DNA from 4 places in the Pantoea sp. CFCC18177 genome. Region 1 is predicted to be linked to each of the others. Evidence: predicted binding sites of a transcription regulator. Region 1 holds the regulator's gene; each other region holds the start of a gene.
What was found. Region 1 encodes CRP, which controls carbon source genes, mostly activating them, when cyclic AMP is high. Its sites were predicted from a motif close to ATGTGANNNNNNTCACAT; they were not measured.

Region 1 (5,772 bases):
TAACTCAGGCGCGGAAGCCAACGAAGCGGCTTTCAAACTGGCGCGTTATTACGCCTGCAAGAAACACAGCCCGTTCAAAAGCAAAATCATCGCCTTCCACAACGCGTTCCATGGCCGTACCCTGTTTACCGTCACTGTAGGCGGTCAGCCGAAATACTCTGACGGTTTTGGTCCGAAGCCTGCCGATATCGTGCATGTGCCGTTTAACGATCTGGATGCTGTCAAAGCAGTGATTGATGACCACACCTGCGCCATTGTCGTCGAGCCGATTCAGGGCGAGGGCGGTGTGGTGGCGGCGACCGCAGAATTCATGCAGGGCCTGCGCGCGCTGTGTGATGAGCATAAAGCGCTGTTGGTGTTGGATGAAGTGCAAAGCGGCATGGGGCGTAGCGGCAAGCTGTTTGCTTACGAGCATTACGGCATCAAACCCGACATCATCACCAGTGCAAAAGCGCTGGGCGGCGGTTTCCCGGTGAGTGCGATGTTGACCACCAACGAAATTGCCTCTGTGATGGCGCCAGGTGTGCACGGCACCACTTACGGCGGTAACCCGCTGGCCTGTGCGATTGCCGAAACCGCGCTGGATATTATCAATACACCAGAAGTGCTGAATGGCGTGGAAGCGCGTCGCCAGCAGTTCGTGGAAGGTCTGCAGGCCATCAACAGTCAATTTGAACTGTTCAGTGAGATTCGCGGCAAAGGTTTACTGATTGGTGCGGCGTTGAAACCGCAGTACGCCAGCAAAGCACGCGACATCCTCAATGCATCAGCCGCAGAAGGATTGATGGTGCTGACGGCGGGCACCGACGTGATTCGTTTTGTGCCTTCGCTGGTGATCGAGCCAACCGATATCGCAGAAGGCATGGCGCGTTTCGCCAAAGCCATTGAGAAGGTGCTGGCGGCGTAATTAACTTTTTGGCCGTAATACTTTGAGCCAGCGACCATGATGCGGTCGCTGGCTCCATGCCAGTGAAGAGATAGTGTGCATCACGTTCAGGTGTTGCAGGATGCGCTTCACATGCTGTTCCACAATCGTCACCGGCCCCTCATTCAGATTCTCCGGCGCTTCCAGAATGTTGCTGTCATTGCCTGGTCCATCGTATGCCAGCCGCTGCTGACAGCGTTGCAGCGCAATTTCACAGGATTGCAGATAACGCTCCGCCAGTTTCGGCGTCAGCATGGTGTGCTCACGTGCCAGAATCGTCATGGCGTTGAGATGCTCGACGATAAACTGACTGTGTGTTACCCACATGCGCATATCTTTCAGGTACTGCGCGTTGAAGCCCGGTTCGCTTGATGCCTGGTTAAGCGAGTTGAACAGCGCATTGTGCGCTTGGTTGACCTTCATGCGTTGGTACGCCAGCTTTTCCGGCGATTGTTCCGGCCCCAGCAGCATTCGCAACGCTTCCTGATAGGCTTCCAGCGCATCATGGGCGTTACTGCGTAGCAATCCGCTCTGCCACTGCGGCCACAGCCAGATCATGCCTGCAAACGCAATCAGACAGCCCATCAGCGTATCCATCATGCGCGGCAATAAGAACTGTGCGCCATTGAGCGACAGCAACTGTAAGGAATACACGGCGGTAACGGTGAAGCCAATCATCGACCAGCCATAATATTTGCGCGTCACCAGATAGCTGGCGAGGGTGATGGCCAGCATAAACAGTAAGGTGACCGATTCGGGTACGGCCAGTCGCAGTGAGGCCGCCGCAATCAGCAAGCCGGCAAAGGTGCCGAGCGCACGGTGCTGAATGCGCACCCGCGTGGCGCTGTAGCCATTCTGACTGACAAACATGATGGTCATCAGAATCCAGTAGGGCTTAGGAATGTTGAAGAACAGCGCGACTGCGCTGCCGAACATTAGCATCACCGAGATGCGTGCGGCGGTGCGTAAAGCGGCAGATTTCAATGACAGATAGCTGCGCAACGCGGGGAAGAACGGCAGACGGCGCTGACGATCCGCCATCAGGTCACGCGTGTACAACGGCTTCTGCGTGCGTAAGACGCGTGCGATACGGCTGAAGTGGTAGTAACAGAAGTTGCCGACCGGATTATCTGGGTGCTGGCGCGCGATTTTTTCCAGCGCCCCGAGTGGCTTCTCCATATGGAAGCGCTCCGGCAACTGATGATAGAGAATCGCATCGGCGAGGATGCGCAGGCGCGCGGAGATGGTTTTCGCATTCCAACGGATCACCGCCTCAGCGTGGCTCTGCTCGACCAGCTTTTGCACCTCTTCCGGCTGATGCAGGCTCACCGAAATGTGTTCCTGTAAATCCAACGCCACCTGAAACGCTCGCGTCAGACGCTTATGGCTGTTATCGCGGTTGGCCGAGAGCATATGCATCTGCTGATAACAGGTGGTGATCAGATCGACGGCTTTTTGCTGGCGTGCCAGTAGCGGCGGTAACGCTTTTTCAGGATCGGTGAGTTGCGTCAGCAGCGTGTATTTCGCATCACAGTAATCTGCCAGTTCGCGATACAGCAGGCTCAGGGTTTCACGCATCGGCTGCTCTTTCCACAGCCAGAACCAAAACCAGTTAAACAGGCCGTACCAGAACGTACCGCCGATATACAGCAGCGGCGGCACCCAAACCGGCATCCTTCCAACCAGGCTAAGGCTAAAGATGGCGGCAATCAGGGTGGCTGGCAGCAAGCGGCCATGTAACGGGCTAATTTCACCGGTGACACCAATCAGCAGCGGCAGCACAAACAGTATGAGCGGCAGCGGAATCTGATAATCCGTGAGCAACTGGATCGAAAAACTGCCGATGGCAAACAGCGAACCGCCGACAATCAGACGTTTGAAAAAGCGTTTATGCGGGGTATCCAGACCGGCCATGTTGCAGCAGGCAGGCACTAATGAGAACAACAGGCCTTTTTGCAGATCGCCAAACAGCCAGCCAAGTGCCACAGGCAGGCACAGCACCAGCGTTTGCCGCAGGGCGTAGTTGACCTCAGGATGATAGATGATTCGGCGCCACATCAGCTCATCGCAAACAAAAACGGCGCGATGTTGCCATCACGCCGTGGGTGATAAGAAATTAGCGGGTGCCGTAAACGACGATGGTTTTACCGTGTGCGGAGATCAGGTTCTGATCTTCCAGCATTTTCAGGATGCGCCCCACGGTTTCGCGTGAGCAACCCACGATCTGACCAATCTCCTGACGGGTGATTTTAATCTGCATCCCGTCTGGGTGAGTCATCGCATCTGGCTGTTTGGCCAGATTAAGCAGTGTTTGCGCGATACGGCCCGTCACATCGAGGAAGGCAAGGTTGCCCACTTTCTCGGAGGTGATTTGCAGACGACGCGCCATTTGCGACGAGAGTCGCATCAAAATATCCGGGTTTACCTGAATCAGCTGACGGAATTTTTTGTAGGAAATTTCAGCCACTTCGCAGGCAGTTTTGGCACGTACCCAGGCACTACGTTCCTGACCTTCTTCAAACAGGCCGAGTTCGCCGATGAAATCTCCCTGATTGAGGTAGGAGAGGATCATCTCTTTGCCTTCTTCATCTTTGATCAGAACCGCAACGGAACCTTTCACGATGTAGTACAGCGTTTCCGCTTTCTCACCCTGATGGATGAGCGTGCTCTTTGACGGATATTTGTGAATATGGCAATGGGACAGGAACCATTCGAGTGTAGGGTCTGTTTGCGGTTTGCCGAGAACCATTCGCTATTATCCTCTATTGTAATCGTGCCCAAAGCACAGGGGGCAGTTTTCCCTGTCAGGCGGTGTAATCGTCGAGCGTTTTATTTCCGGGTGATTCTTAAGCTACGCTTTTGATTCTTCCCGCCTTCGTCTGTTACGACGAAAATATTTTCAGCACTGTTTGTAGCACAGCTTTTGCAAGCTGTCTTCTGTTGTCTCGCTTCAGCAACAGGCGGAAGAGTCTGGATTGCTGTTTATCAACTGAAAGCGTACTCTGGCGGCAAAATAGCCACTTCAGGAGAAAGAATAATGCAGGCACGAGTGAAATGGGTGGAGGGGTTAACCTTTCTCGGAGAATCCTCATCTGGCCATCAGGTATTAATGGACGGTAATTCAGGGGATAAAGCGCCGAGTCCAATGGAGATGGTTCTGATGGCGGCGGGCGGCTGTAGCGCGATTGACGTGGTGTCTATCCTGCAAAAGGGCCGTAATGATGTGGCCGATTGCGAGGTGAAGCTCACGTCTGAACGCCGTGAAGAAGCGCCACGTATTTTTACCCACATCAACCTGCATTTTATTGTCAGCGGCAAAGCGTTGAGTGATAAAGCCGTGGCCCGCGCGGTTGATCTCTCCGCTGAGAAGTATTGTTCGGTGGCGATCATGCTGGGTAAAGGTGTGGAAATCACCCACAGCTATGAAGTGGTAGAGTTGTAATCCTACTGTCGCGGCGCGATTTATCGCGCGGTGTGATGCACGCCTTACATCGTGCCGCTACAGAAATTCTGGATTATTCAATCCGTTTACCTTCGATCAGCCGTTGCACCAGCGGTGTCATGATCAATTCCATCGCCAGCCCCATTTTGCCCCCCGGCACCACCAGCGTATTCATGTGTGAAATGAACGAGCCCTGAATCATTGCCAGCAGGTAAGGGTAGGCAATCCCCTCCAGACCACGGAAATGGATCACCACAAAACTTTCGTCGAGTGAAGGGATCTCACGTGCGGCAAACGGGTTGGAGGTATCCACGGTCGGCACGCGCTGGAAGTTGATGTGGGTGCGAGAGAACTGCGGCGTGATGTAGTTGATATAGTCCTCCATCGAACGCACCACCGAATCCATCACCGCTTCACGAGAATGCCCACGTTCGCTGGTATCGCGCACCAGCTTTTGAATCCACTCCAGGTTCACAATCGGCACCACACCCACCAGCAGATCCACATGCTCTGCCACGTTATGCGGTTGCGTCACCACACCGCCGTGTAACCCTTCATAGAACAGCACATCGGTGTTGTCCGGCAGCGGCTGCCATGGCGTAAAGGTGCCCGGCACCTGATTCCACGGCACCGCTTCATCATAGGTGTGCAAATACTTGCGCGATTCGCCCTGACCGGTTTTTCCGTAGTGCTTGAACGTCTGCTCTAATAAACCAAAGTCATTGGCTTCGGGGCCAAAGTAGCTAATGTGACGACCCAGATCGCGCGCCTTACGGATCGCCATGTCCATCTCTGGACGGGTGTAGCGATGGAAGCTGTCACCTTCCACTTCCGCAGCGTGCAGATCAAACTGCTGGAATATTTTACGGAAGGCGAGGCTGGTGGTGGTGGTACCGGCTCCGCTGGAACCGGTAACGGCAATGATTGGATGCCTGGCTGACATAACAGAACTCCCTGTGAGGTCCGGCGATGAGCATTGTTACCACGAATTGCCGCGCGGTGCATTAACCGCGAAAATCTCGCGCTGGCATGATATTCACTGATTCATGCAGTTCAGACCACACCAGCACGACTTCTCCGCGTTCCAGTTGGCGGCGCACATCGGCCACCTTCTGCGCCAGGCTGCGCTCCTGCTCGCCGTAATCGGTGCCTTCACGTAACACGAAGGTTTCAATCAGGTTTTCCAGCGTTGTCACTTCAAGTTCTTGCCAGGGAATAATCACGATCACACATCCAGATAGGTTGAAAGCCAGTCAGGCACACGCTGTTCCAGCCACATTTTCGGCTTCAGCAAGGTGCCGCCGACAAAACCAACATGACCGCCTTGTTGCGTCAGCTGATATTCAATGGAGGGTGACAGCTGTTCTGGTTGCGGTATCACTGCATCGGTCATAAACGGGTCGTC
Region 2 (5,772 bases), on a different contig from region 1:
ACCAATCGCATCAGCTTCATCATGGTAAATCGGGGATTTGGGGTAGCAGTGTACGTGGCTGTCGATCCAGCCTGCGCTGACGTAGTAACGCCCTGCCAGATCGCGCTCTTGCTGGGCTGGGCCGCTGACCTCGCCTACAGCAGCAATTTTGCCGTGCTGGATGGCAATATCCACCAGCTGTTCGTCGCACAGACGCGCGCGGCGCAGAATCAGATCAAACATGCGAACTCCTTAGCCAGGTGCGCATAAATGCGCACCCTACAAAATACTAGCCGCAATTGACTGCCGACCCTACAAACCGCGCCGAGCCGTTGTAGGGTCGCCAATGGCGACCTGGTCTCACAAAAAAATTACAACGAAATCGGGAACATCGCGCCTAACACCATGGCACCGAGAATCGCACCACCGGTGATCGGTTTGTTCCAGAGATAAAACAGCAGCGCACCCACCAGCGAACCAAGACCGATTGGAATCGATGCGGCCATCGCAGAGAGAATGATCAACGGCCCAAGGAAGCGACCAGAGGCATTACCTGCGCCCATCATCACGTCCGCACCGTAGGTGGAGTCGCTCTGATTAATGGTGAACTTACGCGCCAGGATAATCAGATATCCAATGGCTAACCCCACCACCAGGCCTGTTGCCAGTGAAGCGGCGAAGTTGGCCACCGGGAACACAATCCCTGCCCCAAGCAGCAGCGCGGGAACGCCCAGGCCAACGCCGGTCTGGATTGCGCCACCAATATCGAGGATGCCCACCAGCGAACCTTCGATGATGCGGGCAAACAGGAAACTGGCACCAAATGCCGCCACCGCGCCATACACGCCGGTTTCCATACCCGAACGCAGCATCGACACAAACGCCACTTCGTTAAATGCGCCAATACCGTACAGGTAGTACATGTGCGTACCGGCGAACACGCCGGAGGAGAGCAGGCCAACAAAGATCGGGAACGACCAGTCGGCATACCAGAACCCTTTATTTTCGGTCTCGTTCATTCTCAAGGCTCCTTATTTGCCGCTCAGGCTGTTGTGGATCATGTCCAGCCAGCCTGGGATGCCCAGTTGGAAGGATTGCAGCAGCTTCATGTCGAAGCCGCGGAAGAAGCCGCTCAGGGCAAACAGCAGCACGATAGCGAACATCATCACTTTGGTGACCTTGTTCCAGCCGCTCTCTTCCACGCCTTTACCGATCAGAATGCCCAGCACCAAGCCCGGTACTGCGTTACCCATGATCAACTGCGCCAGACCGCCAAAAATGGTCGCCCAGAAACCTGATTTCTTACCGGCATCAATCGCTGCCAGCCAGAAGATCACTGGCATCACGGTGTTCACCAGCAGGTTCGCGGCGGGGACTAAGACTTTGACCGCCGTGACCTGCAATGCCGCGGGCACCGCAGAAGCGGTACTGTTGAGGAATGCCACTACGATCATGCCGATGATGCCGCAGGCAATCGCCATGCGTTTCGGGTTGTGCAGGGTTTCCGCGAGATTACGATTTTTCACCATCAACGCTGCCGCGCCCCAGTTGGGAATAATGCGGTGGTCAACGTCCTGTGTGAAGGAACCCGCAGCCACTGACGATGCCCAGGCGTTAAAGAAGAAGCCAAGACCAAAGGAGAAGTGCGATGCAGGATCGCCTTCGCAGGAATTGAGTTCACCCAAGGTACGAAATGCGCCCATACCTTGCGTGGTTGGTGCGTGGAACATGCGCGCTGCGCCCGCTCCTACCCCAACGCCAACCAATCCACCAATGATCAACGACTTAAACAAAATGATCAGAAACATGTTGTTGTACCCTTTGTTGTCGTTTTTATTTCGTCGCGATGAAATCCACCTTGTCGGTATCGATCACGGTGACGCTGACGGTAATTTCCAGCTCGACGCTGTAGTTCCGTCGTTCGCGCGCCAGAAAGAAGAACAAGAACTTCTCTGTGCGTACGCTCTCCTGCGCGCGCAGCACCCGCACATCTATGGGTTCAATGCGCAACAGAATCTTTTGACTGGTGCGCAGCACTTGCTGCTGCACCTTGCTCAGTGCATCGGCAAAGGCTTTTGCTTTGCTGTCGCCTTTGCCCTGCACCGTGACCTGAGTGTCATATTGCTGTTTCATGCTTAGCTGCCGTGCTTCTTGTTCCACGCCTGTACCAGACGTTCACCCAGCTCTTCTTTATCCATAAAGCCGAAGCCCAGCACAGTGGCACCTTCGTTGATGGCCGTGACGCCTTCATCGATGGAACGCATACCGTGTTTCGCTTTGTAGCCGTATTTATTCTGTGCAGTGATGGCACCCGCACCGCCGCTGCCGCAGAAAGAGATGCCGAAGTCTGCGTTTTCCGCTTTCATCACATCGCCCAGCTTCATGTCTGCCGCGACGCCCGGTACCACGACGGCACGTCCGCCCGCTTTCTCAATACCGGCTGCGACTTTCTGGCCTTTACCCAGACGATCACCAATGACGACAGTTACCATGTTCAATTCCTCTCAATTCAAGATTCGTTCGATTTCGCCACTTCGATATGCACCGAAAGTAGCCAGGCTTCTTCTTTAGGCAGATTGCCAAACAGATCCACCACCTGCTGCGCCAGCGCCATGGTGTCTGGCGAGATATCTTCAAACAGCTCGGCTTCTACCTCTGGCAGCGCCTCACCCGTGAGGGAGCGCCCGGCCATGGCCCGCACATGTGAAGCCAGCATCTGTTGCTGAACCGCATTGGCTTCAATCTGGTGTGCGGTGTAGATCGCCGCAATTTGCTTCATCACGTTATCCGCCAACGCCTGAATGGCTTCCGGCGTACTTTGCTTCAGTGGGACAGCTTCACTCCTCACCTTGTTACTCCTGTTTACTGCGGACAATTAGAGATAATTCGCGTTGAAAAGAAATTACGCTTTCCGCTGGCCGCTGTGGAGACGCATCTTTTCCACCTTTAAGTGGAAATCCCACGGCTGAGTGTGCGCCAGATCGCAGTACGCACGAACTGTGCGAAACAGGTCACAAAATGCGGTGATGTGATGGAATAAGGCGAATAATTACGGCGAGGTGAGCGAAGGAAATAAGGCCAGCAGAGGGCTGGCCAGGTTTATCAGCGGAATTTCTTATGGTTGGCGTTGCGAATATCTTCCAGTTTCTTCGCTTCCGTTTTAGCCTCATCCAGTTTGTTGGCTTTGGCTAACTGGTCAACGACATCAATCTGCGCAATCAACGAATCCAGACCGGCGTGATAATCCTTAATCTGAGCGCTGTCAGCCGACTGACCTTCCAGTTTCTCCGGGGTGGATTTTTTCGCATCCTCCGCCGCCTGGCGCATCTTGCCGAGTGCAGTTTGCATTTCCTGAGCATCGGAGGTTTTTTTCACCACGCTCAGACCATCTTTCAGCGTATCCATATCTTTCTCCAGGTCAGCGGCAAAAACGCTAGCCGAGGAGAACAACAGCGAGAGAGACAACATTGCAATCACATGCTTACGCATCGGTATATCCTTTTATTATTGTCGGGCTAATAAAAAAGCAGCCACTTGGGCTGCTTTCAGGAAGCGATGTTTTATTGTCCGGCGATTTTCATCTCCGGCAGCAGCACCGACCCGCATTGTATATTGCTGCGCGTTTCAATGTCGTTACCGAGAGTTACCATATTGAGCCACATGTCTTTCAGGTTGCCCGCAATTGTGATCTCGCTCACAGGATATTGGATTTCACCGTTTTCAACCCAAAAGCCTGACGCGCCGCGCGAGTAGTCGCCTGTCATGGCACTCACGCTAGAACCCATCATTTCGGTGACTACTAAACCACGGCCCATCTGCTTCAACAGATCCTCAAAGCTGTGGCCCTGGCCTGCAATGCGCCAGTTATGGATGCCGCCCGCATGACCGGTACTCTGCAAGCCAAGCTTGCGCGCCGAATAGCTGGTCAGCAGCCAGTTTTGCAGTACACCATCTTTAATAATGTCACGCGCCTGAGTGCGCACACCTTCGCTGTCGAACGGCGTGGAAGCCAGCCCTTTCAGCAGATGCGGTTTCTCTTCGATGGTCAGCCATTCCGGCAGAATCTGTTTGCCCAGTGAATCCAACAGGAAGGTCGATTTGCGATAGACGCTACCACCGCTGATCATGCCCACCAGATGGCCGAACAGACCGGTCGCCACTTCTGGCGCGAAGATCACCGGTGCTTTCATGGTCGACAGCTTACGCGGCGCTAAACGTGACAACACGCGACGCGCACACTCCTGCCCCACCCATTCCGCGCTTTTCAGGTCGTCCATTGAGCGACCAATGGTGTAAGCGTAGTCACGCTCCATGTCGCCATCTTGCTCTGCAATCACGCAGCTGGAGAGTGAATGACGGCTTGAGCAGTAGCTTTGCAGCATGCCGTGGCTGTTACCAAACACTTTGATGCCGACATGGCTGTTAAAGCTGCCGCCTTCGGTATTGGTGATGCGCTTATCCGCCTGCAGTGACGCTTGTTCCGCCTGAGCGGCCAGTTCGATAGCGCGATCGGCATCGATCTCCCACGGATGGTAGAGATCAAGATCCGGCGCTTCAAAGGCCAGCAGATCGGGATCGGCGGGTGCACCAAAAGGATCAACGGAGGTGTAACGGGCAATATCGATCGCCGCCTGCACGGTGCGTTTAATCGCATCCGGGCTAAGGTCGGTTGAGGAAGCACTGCCTTTTCGGTTTTGATGATAGACGGTGATGCCGAGCGCACCATCGCTGTTGAATTCGACGTTTTCGACTTCGCCGTAGCGGGTGCTGACGCCGATGCCGGTGGTTTTAGTGACCGCCACTTCTGCACCATCGGTGCTGGCTTTCGCCAGTTCCAGCGCCTGCGCGACAGCCTGTTCTAACACTTTACGTTGTTCTGCAACCTGAGTAGATACGTTCATCGACCTGCCGTCTAATCTTAAGTATGAATTTATTGAGTCTATCAGACTCAGAGAACAATTTCGCAGTCGCCCGATAAACTGGTAGGATTAGCCTCTTTTTTTTAGGGAGCCAAGAGATGACCAAGCAGCCCGATGACTGGCTCGACGATGTGCCGGATAATCAAAACGAAGAAGATGAAGACGATGAGATTATCTGGGTCAGTAAAAGCGAAATTAAACGCGACGCCGAAGAGCTAAAACGCCTCGGTGCCGAGTTAGTGGATTTAGGGAAAAACTCCCTCGATAAGATCCCCCTCGACGAAGATCTGCGTGCCGCCATTGAACTGGCACAGCGCATTAAGAAGGAAGGCCGTCGCCGCCAGTTGCAGCTGATCGGTAAGATGTTGCGCGCGCGCGATGAAGATCCGATCCGTCAGGCGCTGGATAAGCTGAAGAACCGCCACAACCAGCAGGTTGCGCTGTTCCATAAACTCGAGCAGTTGCGCGATCGTTTGATTGAGAAAGGCGATGACGCCGTGGCAGAGGTGATTGCCCTCTATCCAGACGCTGACCGTCAGCAGTTGCGCAGCATGATCCGTAATGCGCAGAAAGAGAAAGCCGCGAACAAGCCGGTTAAATCAGCCCGTCAGATTTTCCAGTATCTGCGCGAGTTGGCAGAAGCGTAGGTCCGCTGCGCTCATTAAAAAGGTCGCCATGAATGGCGACCCTGCAATGAGATTGCATACCTTGTAGGGTGGCCATTTATGGCCACCGCAAACTTAACGCCCCAATCGCTCCAGCAGTTTCTGATGAATACCACCAAAGCCGCCGTTACTCATCACCAGAATGGAATCTCCTGGCTGGGCTTCTTTCGCCACCATCTCTACCAGCGTATCGATATCCGCGCTCCACT
Region 3 (5,772 bases), on a different contig from region 1:
CAATCTGGAAGATTTCGTGCAGCGCGTGAACGCGGATATCGTTAATAAAGTGGTAAACCTGGCGTCACGCAACGCGGGCTTCATTACTAAACGCTTCAGCGGCAAACTGTCGAGCGAACTGGCCGATCCGGCGCTGTATCAGACCTTCGTTGATGCTTCAGAGAAGATCGGTGAAGCCTGGGCAAGCCGCGAATACAACCGAGCCATCCGCGAAATCATGGCGCTGGCCGACATTGCTAACCGCTATGTTGATGAGCAGGCACCGTGGGTGGTGGCGAAACAGGAAGGCCGCGATGCTGACCTGCAAGCGATCTGCTCCATGGGTATCAACCTGTTCCGCGTGTTGATGACCTGGCTGAAGCCGGTATTGCCATCGCTGAGTGCACGTGCTGAAGCTTTCCTGCAGAGCGAACTGAGCTGGGATGCGATTGCGCAGCCGCTGCTGAATCATGATGTTGCCCCGTTCAAAGCGCTGTACGGTCGTATCGAAATGGCGAAAGTGGAAGGGTTGATTGAGGCGTCTAAAGAGGACGCGGCAGCAGCAAATAAGCCTGCGGTCACCGGTCCTCTGGCTGATGCGCCAATTGGCGACACCATCACTATCGACGATTTTGCCAAAGTCGATATGCGCGTCGCGCTGATCGAGAAAGCCGAGTTGGTTGAAGGTTCTGACAAGCTGCTGCGCCTGGAGCTGGATCTCGGCGGCGAGAAGCGCCAGATCTTCTCCGGCATTCGTGCGGCTTATCCTGATCCGTCGGTGCTGGTCGGTAAGATGACTATTATCGTCGCTAACCTTGCCCCACGTAAGATGCGTTTCGGCGTGTCGGAAGGCATGGTGCTGTCAGCAGGTTCAGGCGGTTCAGACCTGTTCGTGCTGTCAGTGGATAGCGGTGCGAAACCGGGTATGCAGGTTAAGTAATTGAACAAGCCGCCTTCGGGGCGGCTTTTTTATCTATACCCAAAATATTTCGAGTCCCCTCATGGGGCCTACTCCTGGTTCAGGAAGGCGGCAAGTGCATTCACCTCAGGAGCTTACTGAAGTAAGTGACTGAGGTGAATGCACGTAGCCAACGCACATGCAACTTGAAGTATGAAGGGTATCCCCTCTAGTGTGGAGCCTGTCGTGTTAACTGCTTGCTGGCACTATTTGCGTGCCTTTGTGATTATTTATGCCGCGCTGTATGCCGGAAATGGTGTTGCTGCCCTACTCCCGATCACCATTCCGGGGAGCATTATTGGCATGCTCTTGCTGTTCAGCTTGCTGGCGCTGCAAATCCTGCCGGTTGAGTGGGTCAAACCTGGCTGCTATCTGTTGATCCGCTATATGGCGCTGCTGTTCGTCCCCATCAGCGTGGGCGTAATGGGTTACACTGATATTCTCAGTGCCCAATTTGGGCCCATTGTGGTTTCCTGCTTTGTCAGCACGTTTTTGGTGCTGTTGATTGTCGGCATCAGCGCCGAGCGTCTGCAACGTCCGCAGGAGCAGCCGCATGACTGACGCATGGTGGTCGCTACCGCTTACCCTGGTGGCTTATCTGTTAGCGCGCAAGCTGGCAGCAAAAATCAATATTTCCATCATTAACCCATTACTGGTGGCGATGGCGATCGTGATCCCCATTCTGCTGCTCACACATATTCCTTACACGCGCTATTTCGCCGGCAGTGCATTCCTGAACCAACTGTTGCAACCGGCCGTGGTGGCGCTGGCCTTGCCGCTGTATGAGCAGATGCATCAAATACGCGCGCGCTGGAAAACCATCATCAGCGTGTGTTTTATCGGTAGCATCACCGCGATGGTATCAGGCACCGCTATCGCGCTGTGGATGGGGGCAACACCAGAAATTGCCGCCACCATCATGCCGAAATCGGTCACCACGCCGATTGCCATGGCGGTGTCCGGCTCGCTGCACGGTATCCCCGCCATCAGTGCTATCTGCGTGCTGATTGCCGGGGTACTGGGTGCGGTGTTCGGCCATATGTTGCTCAATCTGTTTAACGTGCGCAGCAAATCTTCACGCGGATTAGCAATTGGCAATGCATCCCACGCGTTAGGCACCGCACGTGCAGCGGAGATCGATTATCAGGAAGGGGCGTTTAGTTCTCTGGCGTTAGTGATTTGCGGCATCATTACTTCGCTACTGGCACCGTTTCTTTTTCCGTTGCTGATGCACTGGTTTGGCTAAAACTTTGCGAGAGATCTCGCAAAGTTGAAACAACTGAATCAGCTTACATTGTCATAGCGACATAGATCACATATAACCCCTCAGACGGCGCATCGCCGTTAACGCGTTTATGAGGTCATCACATCATGCATCCACGATTTACTGCTGCTTTTACTGCCCTGCCCGCTTCGTTACAAGCGGCGATCCAACCGCTGCTGGATTCGGTTGATTTTCAGGGCGTACTCCGCCCGCAAGATGTGGCGCACCTGAAGCAGGAAACCGGTCTGGATGAGGATGCGCTGGCGTTGGCGCTGCTGCCGATTGCTGCATGCTGTGCAGTCGCCACCGTGTCTAACTTTAACGTGGGGGCGATTTCGCGCGGTGTCAGCGGTCACTGGTACTTTGGTGCCAATATGGAGTTTGAGCACGCTCCACTGCAACAAACCGTTCATGCGGAACAAAGCGCCATCACCCACGCCTGGCTGCGCGGTGAAGAAAAGCTGGATGCCATCACCGTTAACTACACGCCTTGCGGCCACTGCCGTCAGTTTATGAATGAACTGAATAGCGGTACGGCTATCCGCATTAGTTTACCCGGTCGCGCTATCAGCACGCTGGGTGATTATCTGCCTGATGCCTTTGGCCCGGCGGATTTGAATATTACCGAGCGCCTGCTCACGCCAATCGATCACGGCTTTAACGTTGACGGTGATCTGCTACAGCAAGCCGCGATTGAGGCGGCCAATCACAGCCACGCCCCCTACAGCCAGAGTTTTAGCGGTGTTGCACTGCGCAGCCAAAGCGGCAAGATTTATCGTGGCCAATATGCCGAGAATGCGGCTTTTAACCCTAGTTTGCCGCCATTGCAGGCCGCGCTGATTATGATGAACATGAGCAATGAGGCACTTAATACTGTGCAACAGGCGGTACTGTCCGAGTGTCAGGGCAGCACATTGAGTCAGCTTGATGCCACACGTTCAACGCTTGCAGCCTTGGGCTGTGAAGATTTCTCACTTACTTTAGTTTCGAAAACATCAGTTTAGTGATCCTTTTACCGCTTTTGTGACCTGCTGTTAACAAAAGCTGTACATCTGCAGGAAAACTCATAGGATCGGGCGCCAGATCCACTTCACATTGAACAGGACTGGCGTTACCTTTTCCCGTGAGCGTCAGAAAACACTGCAACCGGAGCAAACACTGCATGGAACTCGACTACGAAAGTAAACGCCCGCTGTATATTCCTTATGCGGGTCCGATCCTGCTGGAATTTCCGCTGCTGAATAAAGGCAGCGCATTCACCCTGGAAGAACGTAACGAATTCAACCTCAACGGCCTACTCCCTGAAGCCGTTGAAACCATCGAAGAGCAGGCCGAACGCGCCTGGCGTCAGTTCCTGGATTTCAAAAACAATAACGACAAGCACGTCTATCTGCGTAACATCCAGGACACCAACGAAACCCTGTTCTACCGTCTGCTCGACAATCATCTGGAAGAGATGATGCCGATTATCTACACCCCAACAGTCGGCGCGGCCTGTGAACACTTCTCAGAAATCTATCGTCGCGCACGCGGTGTTTTCATCTCGTATAACAACCGCGACCGGATTGAAGACATGCTGCAGAACGCCACCAAGCAGAACGTAAAAGTGATTGTGGTCACCGATGGCGAACGTATTCTGGGTCTGGGTGACCTGGGTATCGGCGGCATGGGCATTCCCATCGGTAAGCTGTCACTGTATACCGCCTGTGGTGGGATCAGCCCGGCCTACACCCTGCCTGTGGTGCTGGATGTCGGTACCAATAACCAGCAGTTGCTGAACGACCCGTTGTATATGGGCTGGCGTCATCCGCGCATCACCGGCGAAGAGTACGAAGCCTTTGTTGATGAGTTCATCCAGGCGGTAAAACGCCGCTGGCCGAACGTGCTGTTGCAGTTTGAAGACTTCGCGCAGAAAAATGCCATGCCGCTGCTGGAACGCTATCGCGATGAAGTTTGCTGCTTTAATGATGACATTCAAGGCACCGCTGCCGTTACCGTGGGCACCTTGATCGCCGCCAGCCGTGCAGCCGGTAGCCGCCTGTGTGAGCAGAAAGTGGTGTTCCTCGGTGCAGGTTCCGCCGGCTGTGGTATCGCCGAGCAGATCATTGCGCAGATGAAGTCTGAAGGACTCAGCGACGACGAAGCCCGTTCACGCGTGATGATGGTGGATCGCTTTGGCCTGCTGACCGACAAACTACCAAACCTGCTCGATTTCCAGAGCAAACTGGTGCAGAAGAGCGACAATCTGAAGGATTGGGATGTGACCAGCGATTCGATTTCGCTGCTGGATGTCGTGCGCAACGCCAAGCCGGATATCTTAATCGGCGTATCTGGCCAGCCGGGGCTGTTCACGGAGGAGATCATCCGTGAGATGCACAAGCACACCAAGCGTCCAATTGTGATGCCGTTGTCTAACCCGACCTCTCGTGTCGAAGCCACCCCGGCAGATATCATCGCCTGGACCGATGGCGAAGCGCTGGTCGCCACGGGCAGCCCCTTTGCGCCGGTGACCTGGAAAGGCAAAACCTATCCGATTGCCCAGTGTAACAACTCCTATATTTTCCCTGGCATTGGTTTGGGCGTGATTGCGGCGGGTGCAACACGCATCACCGACTCCATGCTGATGACCGCCAGTCGTGCACTGGCTGACTGCTCACCGCTGGTGAATGACGGTGAAGGTCCAGTACTGCCAGAGCTTAAACACATTCAGGGCGTGTCAAAACTGATCGCCATGGAAGTGGGCAAAGCGGCGCAACTGGCCGGTGTGGCTGTGGTGACGTCAGAAGATGTGCTGTCAAAAGCCGTGAATAACAACTTCTGGCTGCCGCAGTATCGTCACTATCGCCGTACCTCGATCTGATAAGGCAGCGCAGCCGGGAAATCAGTACCGGCTGCGCTTAAAAAAACACCAGCCAATCGGCGTTAACTTGCTTACTGTCCCCGCCTCAAGTAGCCTTTATACCCTTCATACTTCAAGTTGCAGGCGCGTTGGCTACATGCATTCACCTCAGTCACTTACTTCAGTAAGCTCCTGAGGATTCATGCACTTGCCGCCTTCCTGCAACTCGAATTATTTTGGGTATAGCCATCCGATTTTTCACCAACCGAGTGCTTACGCGCATGATTAAACGCGTTTTCTTTGGTCTGTTTTTCATCATCTTATTGATGGTGGCGACCGCGCTCGGCCTGGATCGCTGGATCAGCTGGAAAACCGCTCCCTTTATTTACGAAGATGTCACCTCTTTGCCGCATCGTCAGGTCGGTGTGGTCTTAGGTACCGCCAAGTATTACCGCACCGGTGTGATTAATCAGTATTACCTCTATCGCATTCAGGGTGCGCTTAACGCCTATAACAGTGGCAAGGTGAACTATCTGCTGTTGAGCGGTGATAATGCGCAGCAAAGCTATAACGAACCGATGACCATGCGCCGCGATCTGATAAAAGCGGGTGTCGATCCCTCGGATATCGTGCTGGATTATGCCGGCTTCCGTACGCTGGATTCGATCGTGCGCACGCGCAAAGTGTTCGATACCAACGACTTCATCATTATTACTCAGCGCTTCCACTGCG
Region 4 (5,772 bases), on a different contig from region 1:
TCTCCAGCGTGGTGGGCTGGGCAGGAATGAAGCGATTAAGCGTCACACCGCCATGGCTGCGGCTAATGACGCCTTCCTTGTCGAGCTTGATCAGATCGCGGCGGATCGTCGCAGGCGAGGCAGAAATCGCACTCACCAGCTGTTCTACAGTGACCAGATTATGACTTTTCAAATAGTCCATAATCTGGTCGAGACGGCTTTGTCCCTTCATATTTCCCTATGCTAGCTGCATCGCGAGTTTAATGGAGATCGCCATGCTCGCAGAGTTCGCTTTACCTGTCCAGGCGATATCAAACGCCGTGCCATGGTCCGCCGAAGTACGGATAAAAGGCAATCCCGCAGTGATGTTGACGCCGTCATAAAAGCCTAATAGTTTCAGTGGGATATGACCTTGATCGTGATACATCGCCACCACCATATCGTACTGCCCCTGCTGACACTGCAGGAACACGGTATCCGGCGGGCAAGGGCCATAGACATCAATCCCCTTCTCTTTCATCACTTTGATTGCCGGCGCGACGGTAGTGATCTCTTCATCACCAAACAGACCGTTCTCACCTGCATGCGGATTCACACCGGCCACGGCAATACGAGGATTGTCAAAGCCGACGCGGCGCAGGAAACTATCCGCCATACCAATTACCGTCTGAATACGTTCGCCATTCAGGGTGTCGAGGAACTTACGCAGCGCAATGTGGGTGGTCACGTGAATCACCTTGAGGTGATCGGTGTACAGCACCATCGCGTAATTTTTGGTGTTGGTGAGTTGCGCCAACAGCTCAGTGTGCCCCGGATAAATATGCCCTGCTGAGTGCAGCGCTTCTTTATTCAGCGGTGCTGTGGCAATCGCATGGACGTCACCCGCCAGCGCCAGTTCAGTGGCACGCTTCACACATCGCCAGGCCAAATCGCCCGCTTCTTTCTGCACGACACCTGGCTTAAGGGCTTCAGGATTTGCCAGAGGTTCGTCAATCACGTTAATAATGCCGGGTGCAAAATGCGCATCTTTCACTTGATCCAGCACGCGCAGTTCAGCCTGCGGCGTAATATTCAATCCCATCACCCGACGCAGCGTGCTGGCGCAGCCGATCACCACCGCGGGAATACCCGCCAGCTCGCCTTCTGCTAACGCTTTAATGATGATCTCCGGGCTGATGCCCGCCGGATCGCCCATGGTCACCGCAATAATTTTATTCACTCGACTTCTCCTCAATGAAACGGATGGCTTCTACCAGGGTGTTTACGTCGCCAAAGCCACCCGCTTTGGTCATCACCGGCAGGTGTAATTCGCTATTAAGCAGAACCCCGTGCGGCACACAGCCTGCCACCAAGCCCTGAATCTGGAAACCGCTGGCACCTAGCGCCTGTGCTACGGCAATCGCAACGTCGCCGCCAGAGAGGTACAACCCGGCGGGCAATGCGTGACGACAAACTTTGCTGGTTAACTGCGCCAGGAGCTGGCAAATGCGTTCACCTAATTCCTGGCGTGAAACCTGATGCTGCTGGCAGAGCTGTTCAATATCGTGACGCTGATCGGCATGCTGTGTGGTGCGCACTACACAATGCGCCCCGGCACTTATTGCTTGTTGCATGGCCTGTTGCCACACGTTAGCTTGCGGCCATGCGGGCTGCGCAAACAGCTGGCGAATATCGATGTCGATAATGCGGATCTCTCGCTGAGTAGCGAGACGGGCAATCTGCTGCTGGGCAATCGCGCTCATCGACCCCACCACCGCTAACACCGGCCGTGCCGGACGTGCAGCCATATACTCTCCCAGCGCGTCGCCCAGTCCCGATGCCCCCGCCAGTAGCGGTCGAACGGGCAAGGTCGCTGCTGCCGCCATCAGTAACGCGATGTCCGCATCCTGTTCGGCATCCACCACCACCAGGCCCTGTTTTGTGGCGAGAATCTGTGCCAGTTGACCACTGCGTACGGTGTCCAGATCGAGCGTTTCGCCCGCCATTGCACTCTGCATTTGTAGCCGGGTTAGCACATGGCTGCTGGTGACGGGCGTTTTAGGATCGCTGGCAAATTCGGTATCGGTCAGACGCTGCTGATTGATCCACACCTCTCCCTGGCGGGTGGTGCGTCCCAACCTGGGTACCGCAGGCACCACCAACGCCAGGGTTTTCCCGCTGGCTGTTAATGCCGCTTCAATTTCAGCGCCTGGATTGCCGCGCAGTGTGGAATCGATCTTTTTAAACAGCCAACCATCCTGGGCAATCGCCTGATGCTGCTGTACGGCAAGCGTTGTACGATGCGCAGCATCTGCGGCGCTCACCGCTCGGCTATCGGTGCTGATCACCAGTACATCCGCACTGTTGGCATCATGTGGCGTGCTGCTATCAAACAGCACATGCACTTTTGCGCCCGCTCGCGCCAATCCGCTACCGGCATCATTGGCCCCGGTAAAATCATCGGCGATCACTAAGACTGGCGTTTTCCATGGCTGTGAAGTCATTCTCTTTCCTCTACCGGCAGCTCGCCGTGTTGAGATTGATTATATTCAATCATGATTGATTATATGTGAGCAAGATCAAATTATTTGAAATCAATTTGCCCTATAAATTTAGGCACTGTAGTGACAGAACCTGCACTGATTGAGCAAAGTTAATCATTCAGTACGAAAAAACCGCAATAAGGGTATGAAATGAATATCAACAGCACCGTGATCAGTGGCTTTCAGGCGCTTAATGACCTTAGCTATTTGCTGCAAGGTAAAGAAAAAGCGCTTCTGGTAACCGATAAGAATATTGAAGGCATTCCAGCGGTTCAGACGCTGATCGCGCAGCTGAAGCAGCAGATCAGCAGTTTAAGCATTGTAAACAGCGTCCCACCAGAACCGAGCCAGCATGATGTTGCTGCCATTGTTGCTGCGTTGCCCTCTACAGATGTGGACCTGGTGATCGGCGTCGGCGGAGGCAGCGTACTGGATGTCGCAAAGCTGCTGTCGATCCTGTGCGTTGACGGCGCACCCACGCTGGATGCGCTGCTGGCCGGTGAAAAACCACAAACCCGTACCACATCCCTGTTGATCCCGACCACTGCGGGTACAGGATCGGAAGCCACGCCTAATGCGATCCTGGCGATCCCTGAGAAAGAGACTAAGGTGGGCATTATCACACCGGTGATGCTGCCAGATTATGTCGCACTGGTCCCCGAGCTGACCACCAGCATGCCGCCTCACATCGCTTCTTCAACCGGTATCGATGCGTTGTGCCATCTGATCGAGTGCTTTACCGCCACCGTGTCCAACCCGGTAAGCGATAACTATGCACTGATCGGCATGAAAAAGTTGTTCGCCAGTCTTGAGACCACCATTGCCGAGCCGGGCAACCTTGAGGCGCGCCTCAATATGCTGTGGGCCTCCTATTATGGCGGCGCGTCCATTGCTCATGCCGGGACGCATCTGGTCCATGCAATGTCTTATCCTCTGGGCGGCAAATATCACCTGCCACACGGCGTGGCGAATGCCATTCTGCTGGCCCCTTGCATGCGCTTCGTCCGCCCTGCTGCGGTGAGCAAATTCGCGCAAGCCTACGATTTACTGCCAGATGCCGATACCACACTGGATGAAGAAGCCAAATCTCACGCGCTGGTGGAGTATTTCGCCGCGCTGGTGAAGCGTCTCAAATTACCGGCCAGTCTGGAAGAACTGGGCATTGGCCCAGATCATCTGCCGTATCTGGTTGAAGCCGCGCTCGACGTGCAGCGTCTGATGAAGAATGTGCCGATGAAAGTCAGCGCCGATGACGTGAGAAACGTCTACCTGACGCTGTTTCCGGCTTTGAATCACTAAGGATTAATGAGGGAATCATGAGCAAGAAAATTCAGGGCGTATTAACCGCCATCGTCACCACTTTTGATAGCGAAGGTGCATTCAACCCAGCCGCGCAACGCGTGCAGGTACAACGCCAGCTGAGCGCAGGCAACGGTATTTTCTGCGGCGGCACCAACGGTGAATTCTTCGTGCTGAACGAGCAGGAGAAACTGGCGGTGACGGAAACCTGTGTCGAAGAAGTGAACGGTGCGGCACCGGTTGTGGCGCACATTGGTGAGATCTCCACCCGTGAAACTATCCGTCTGGGCAAGCAGATTGCCAAACTGGGCGTCGATGCCGTTTCGGTGATCACACCCTATTTCGTGCCGCTGAAGCAGGAAGAGCTGATTGCTCACTACCGCGCGGTAGCCGACGCGATTGATGTGCCGCTTTATCTGTACAACATCCCTGCGCGTACCGGCAACACCCTGCAGCCGGAGACTGTGCGCACGCTGGCCGCGCACCCGAACATCATCGGCATTAAAGACAGTGCGGGCAGCTACGAAAGCCTGAGCGGCTTCCTGCAAGCAGCAGAAGGCATGGAAAACTTTAACGTGCTGACTGGCCCAGACTCGCTGATCCATCGCGGCTTTGTCGAAGGTTGCACCGCCTGTATTTCTGGTCTGGCCAACGTGGCACCGAAAGAGATCAACGCCATCTGGGCACGTTTCCACGCGGGCGATATTGAAGGTTCACGCCAGGCGCAAGAGAACATCACCGGTCTGCGTACCGATCTCTACAGCGTCGGTTTCCCACCGGCCACCGTGAAACGTGCGGTTTCACTGCTGGGTTCTGATGTAGGCAACAGCCGCTATGCAGTGAGCTTCTCTGCCGAAGAAGAGCAGAAGATCCGCCAGATCGTGAATCAGTATTTGCAGTAATGATTTTGGGCAGTCTTTTTGCCTTTTTACCACCTAAATACCCTAAATAATTCGAGCTGCAGGACAAATATGCCGCAGGCTTATTTGAACAGCGCTAGCGCTGGCCCGCAGGGTGAGGCTTTAGCCGAATCACGCGGCAAGTGAGTTAATCCCCAGGAGCTTACTGAAGTAAGTGACTGGGGTTAGCTCACGCAGCCAACGCACCTGCAGCTTGAAGTATGACGGGTATTAACACCGGGAAGAATCATGAAAGTCATCTGTACCTCACCTTCATTCGCCAAATACGACGCTGCCCCCATCGACACCCTGCAGCAGCACGGTTTTGAGCTGATTACCCTGCCCGCTGATGCACCGCTCAGCGCGCTGGAACCGCATCTGGCCGATACCGTGGCGATGATCGTTGCGTTCACTGACGTCAACGAAGCACTGCTGGAGAAAGCGCCACATCTGAAGATCGTGTGTAAGCACGGCGTTGGCGTTGACAACATCAATCTGGATGCCACCCGCGCGCGCGGCATTTATGTCACCAACGTGCCGGATGCCAATAAACATGCGGTGGCTGATTTTGCCTTTGCGCTGATCCTCAACAGCGCGCGCCAGATTACTCAGGCGGCGATTGAAACCCGGGCGGGCAACTGGCCACGCATCTTTGCCACCGACGTGTATGGCAAGACGTTGGGCATTATCGGCCTTGGCAATATTGGCAAGCAGGTGGCGTTGCGCGCCAAAGGTTTCAACATGCGCGTTATCGCTTTTGATTTTTATCCGGATGAGAAATTCGCCGCAGAACACGGTATCGAATTTGTCAGTCTCGACCAACTGACTGAAAGCAGTGATTTTATCACGCTGCATAAGCCGCTCACCGATAAAACCCAAAACCTGTTTGATGCTGCGCGCATCAAGCGCATGAAGAAAAGCGCTTTCCTGATCAACGCGTCACGCGGTGGCATCGTTAATGAGCAGGACCTCTATCAGGCGTTGCTGGATAACGTGATTGCCGGCGCGGCTGCCGATGTGTTCGAACAGGAGCCGCTGGTGGAGCATCCGCTGTTTACGCTGAGCAACTTTAT

Region 2: a site for CRP is predicted at 2,979-2,996, ahead of ACPUC8_RS11505 (glycine dehydrogenase). Genes of this name have one in related genera too.
Region 3: a site for CRP is predicted at 2,238-2,255, ahead of cdd (cytidine deaminase). Genes of this name have one in related genera too.
Region 4: a site for CRP is predicted at 2,526-2,543, ahead of ACPUC8_RS08560 (iron-containing alcohol dehydrogenase). Genes of this name have one in related genera too.

The regions. Positions count from the first base shown of each region.
Region 1 is NZ_JBNBPL010000028.1:45,472-51,243, forward strand. Features, by position in the region: gene argD (bifunctional acetylornithine/succinyldiaminopimelate transaminase) at 1-907, shown strand, start outside; gene ACPUC8_RS22120 (YccS/YhfK family putative transporter) at 908-2,983, opposite strand; gene crp (cAMP-activated global transcriptional regulator CRP) at 3,042-3,674, opposite strand; gene ACPUC8_RS22130 (OsmC family protein) at 3,963-4,367, shown strand; gene ACPUC8_RS22135 (phosphoribulokinase) at 4,441-5,310, opposite strand; gene ACPUC8_RS22140 (YheU family protein) at 5,372-5,590, opposite strand; gene ACPUC8_RS22145 (hydrolase) at 5,593-5,772, opposite strand, start outside.
Region 2 is NZ_JBNBPL010000009.1:77,196-82,967, reverse strand. Features, by position in the region: gene ACPUC8_RS11530 (amidohydrolase/deacetylase family metallohydrolase) at 1-222, opposite strand, end outside; gene ACPUC8_RS11525 (DUF4310 family protein) at 351-998, opposite strand; gene ACPUC8_RS11520 (DUF4311 domain-containing protein) at 1,011-1,787, opposite strand; gene ACPUC8_RS11515 (DUF4312 family protein) at 1,813-2,112, opposite strand; gene ACPUC8_RS11510 (SFCGS family glycine-rich protein) at 2,115-2,471, opposite strand; gene ACPUC8_RS11505 (glycine dehydrogenase) at 2,489-2,827, opposite strand; gene cybC (cytochrome b562) at 3,082-3,468, opposite strand; gene pmbA (metalloprotease PmbA) at 3,540-4,880, opposite strand; gene yjgA (ribosome biogenesis factor YjgA) at 4,997-5,545, shown strand; gene mpl (UDP-N-acetylmuramate:L-alanyl-gamma-D-glutamyl-meso-diaminopimelate ligase) at 5,639-5,772, opposite strand, start outside.
Region 3 is NZ_JBNBPL010000002.1:15,644-21,415, forward strand. Features, by position in the region: gene metG (methionine--tRNA ligase) at 1-919, shown strand, start outside; gene ACPUC8_RS02160 (CidA/LrgA family protein) at 1,091-1,498, shown strand; gene ACPUC8_RS02165 (CidB/LrgB family autolysis modulator) at 1,491-2,183, shown strand; gene cdd (cytidine deaminase) at 2,309-3,205, shown strand; gene ACPUC8_RS02175 (NAD-dependent malic enzyme) at 3,364-5,061, shown strand; gene sanA (outer membrane permeability protein SanA) at 5,322-5,772, shown strand, end outside.
Region 4 is NZ_JBNBPL010000006.1:162,317-168,088, reverse strand. Features, by position in the region: gene ACPUC8_RS08575 (DeoR/GlpR family DNA-binding transcription regulator) at 1-211, opposite strand, end outside; gene ACPUC8_RS08570 (D-threonate 4-phosphate dehydrogenase) at 218-1,198, opposite strand; gene dtnK (D-threonate kinase) at 1,191-2,462, opposite strand; gene ACPUC8_RS08560 (iron-containing alcohol dehydrogenase) at 2,652-3,800, shown strand; gene ACPUC8_RS08555 (dihydrodipicolinate synthase family protein) at 3,818-4,702, shown strand; gene ACPUC8_RS08550 (phosphoglycerate dehydrogenase) at 4,949-5,772, shown strand, end outside.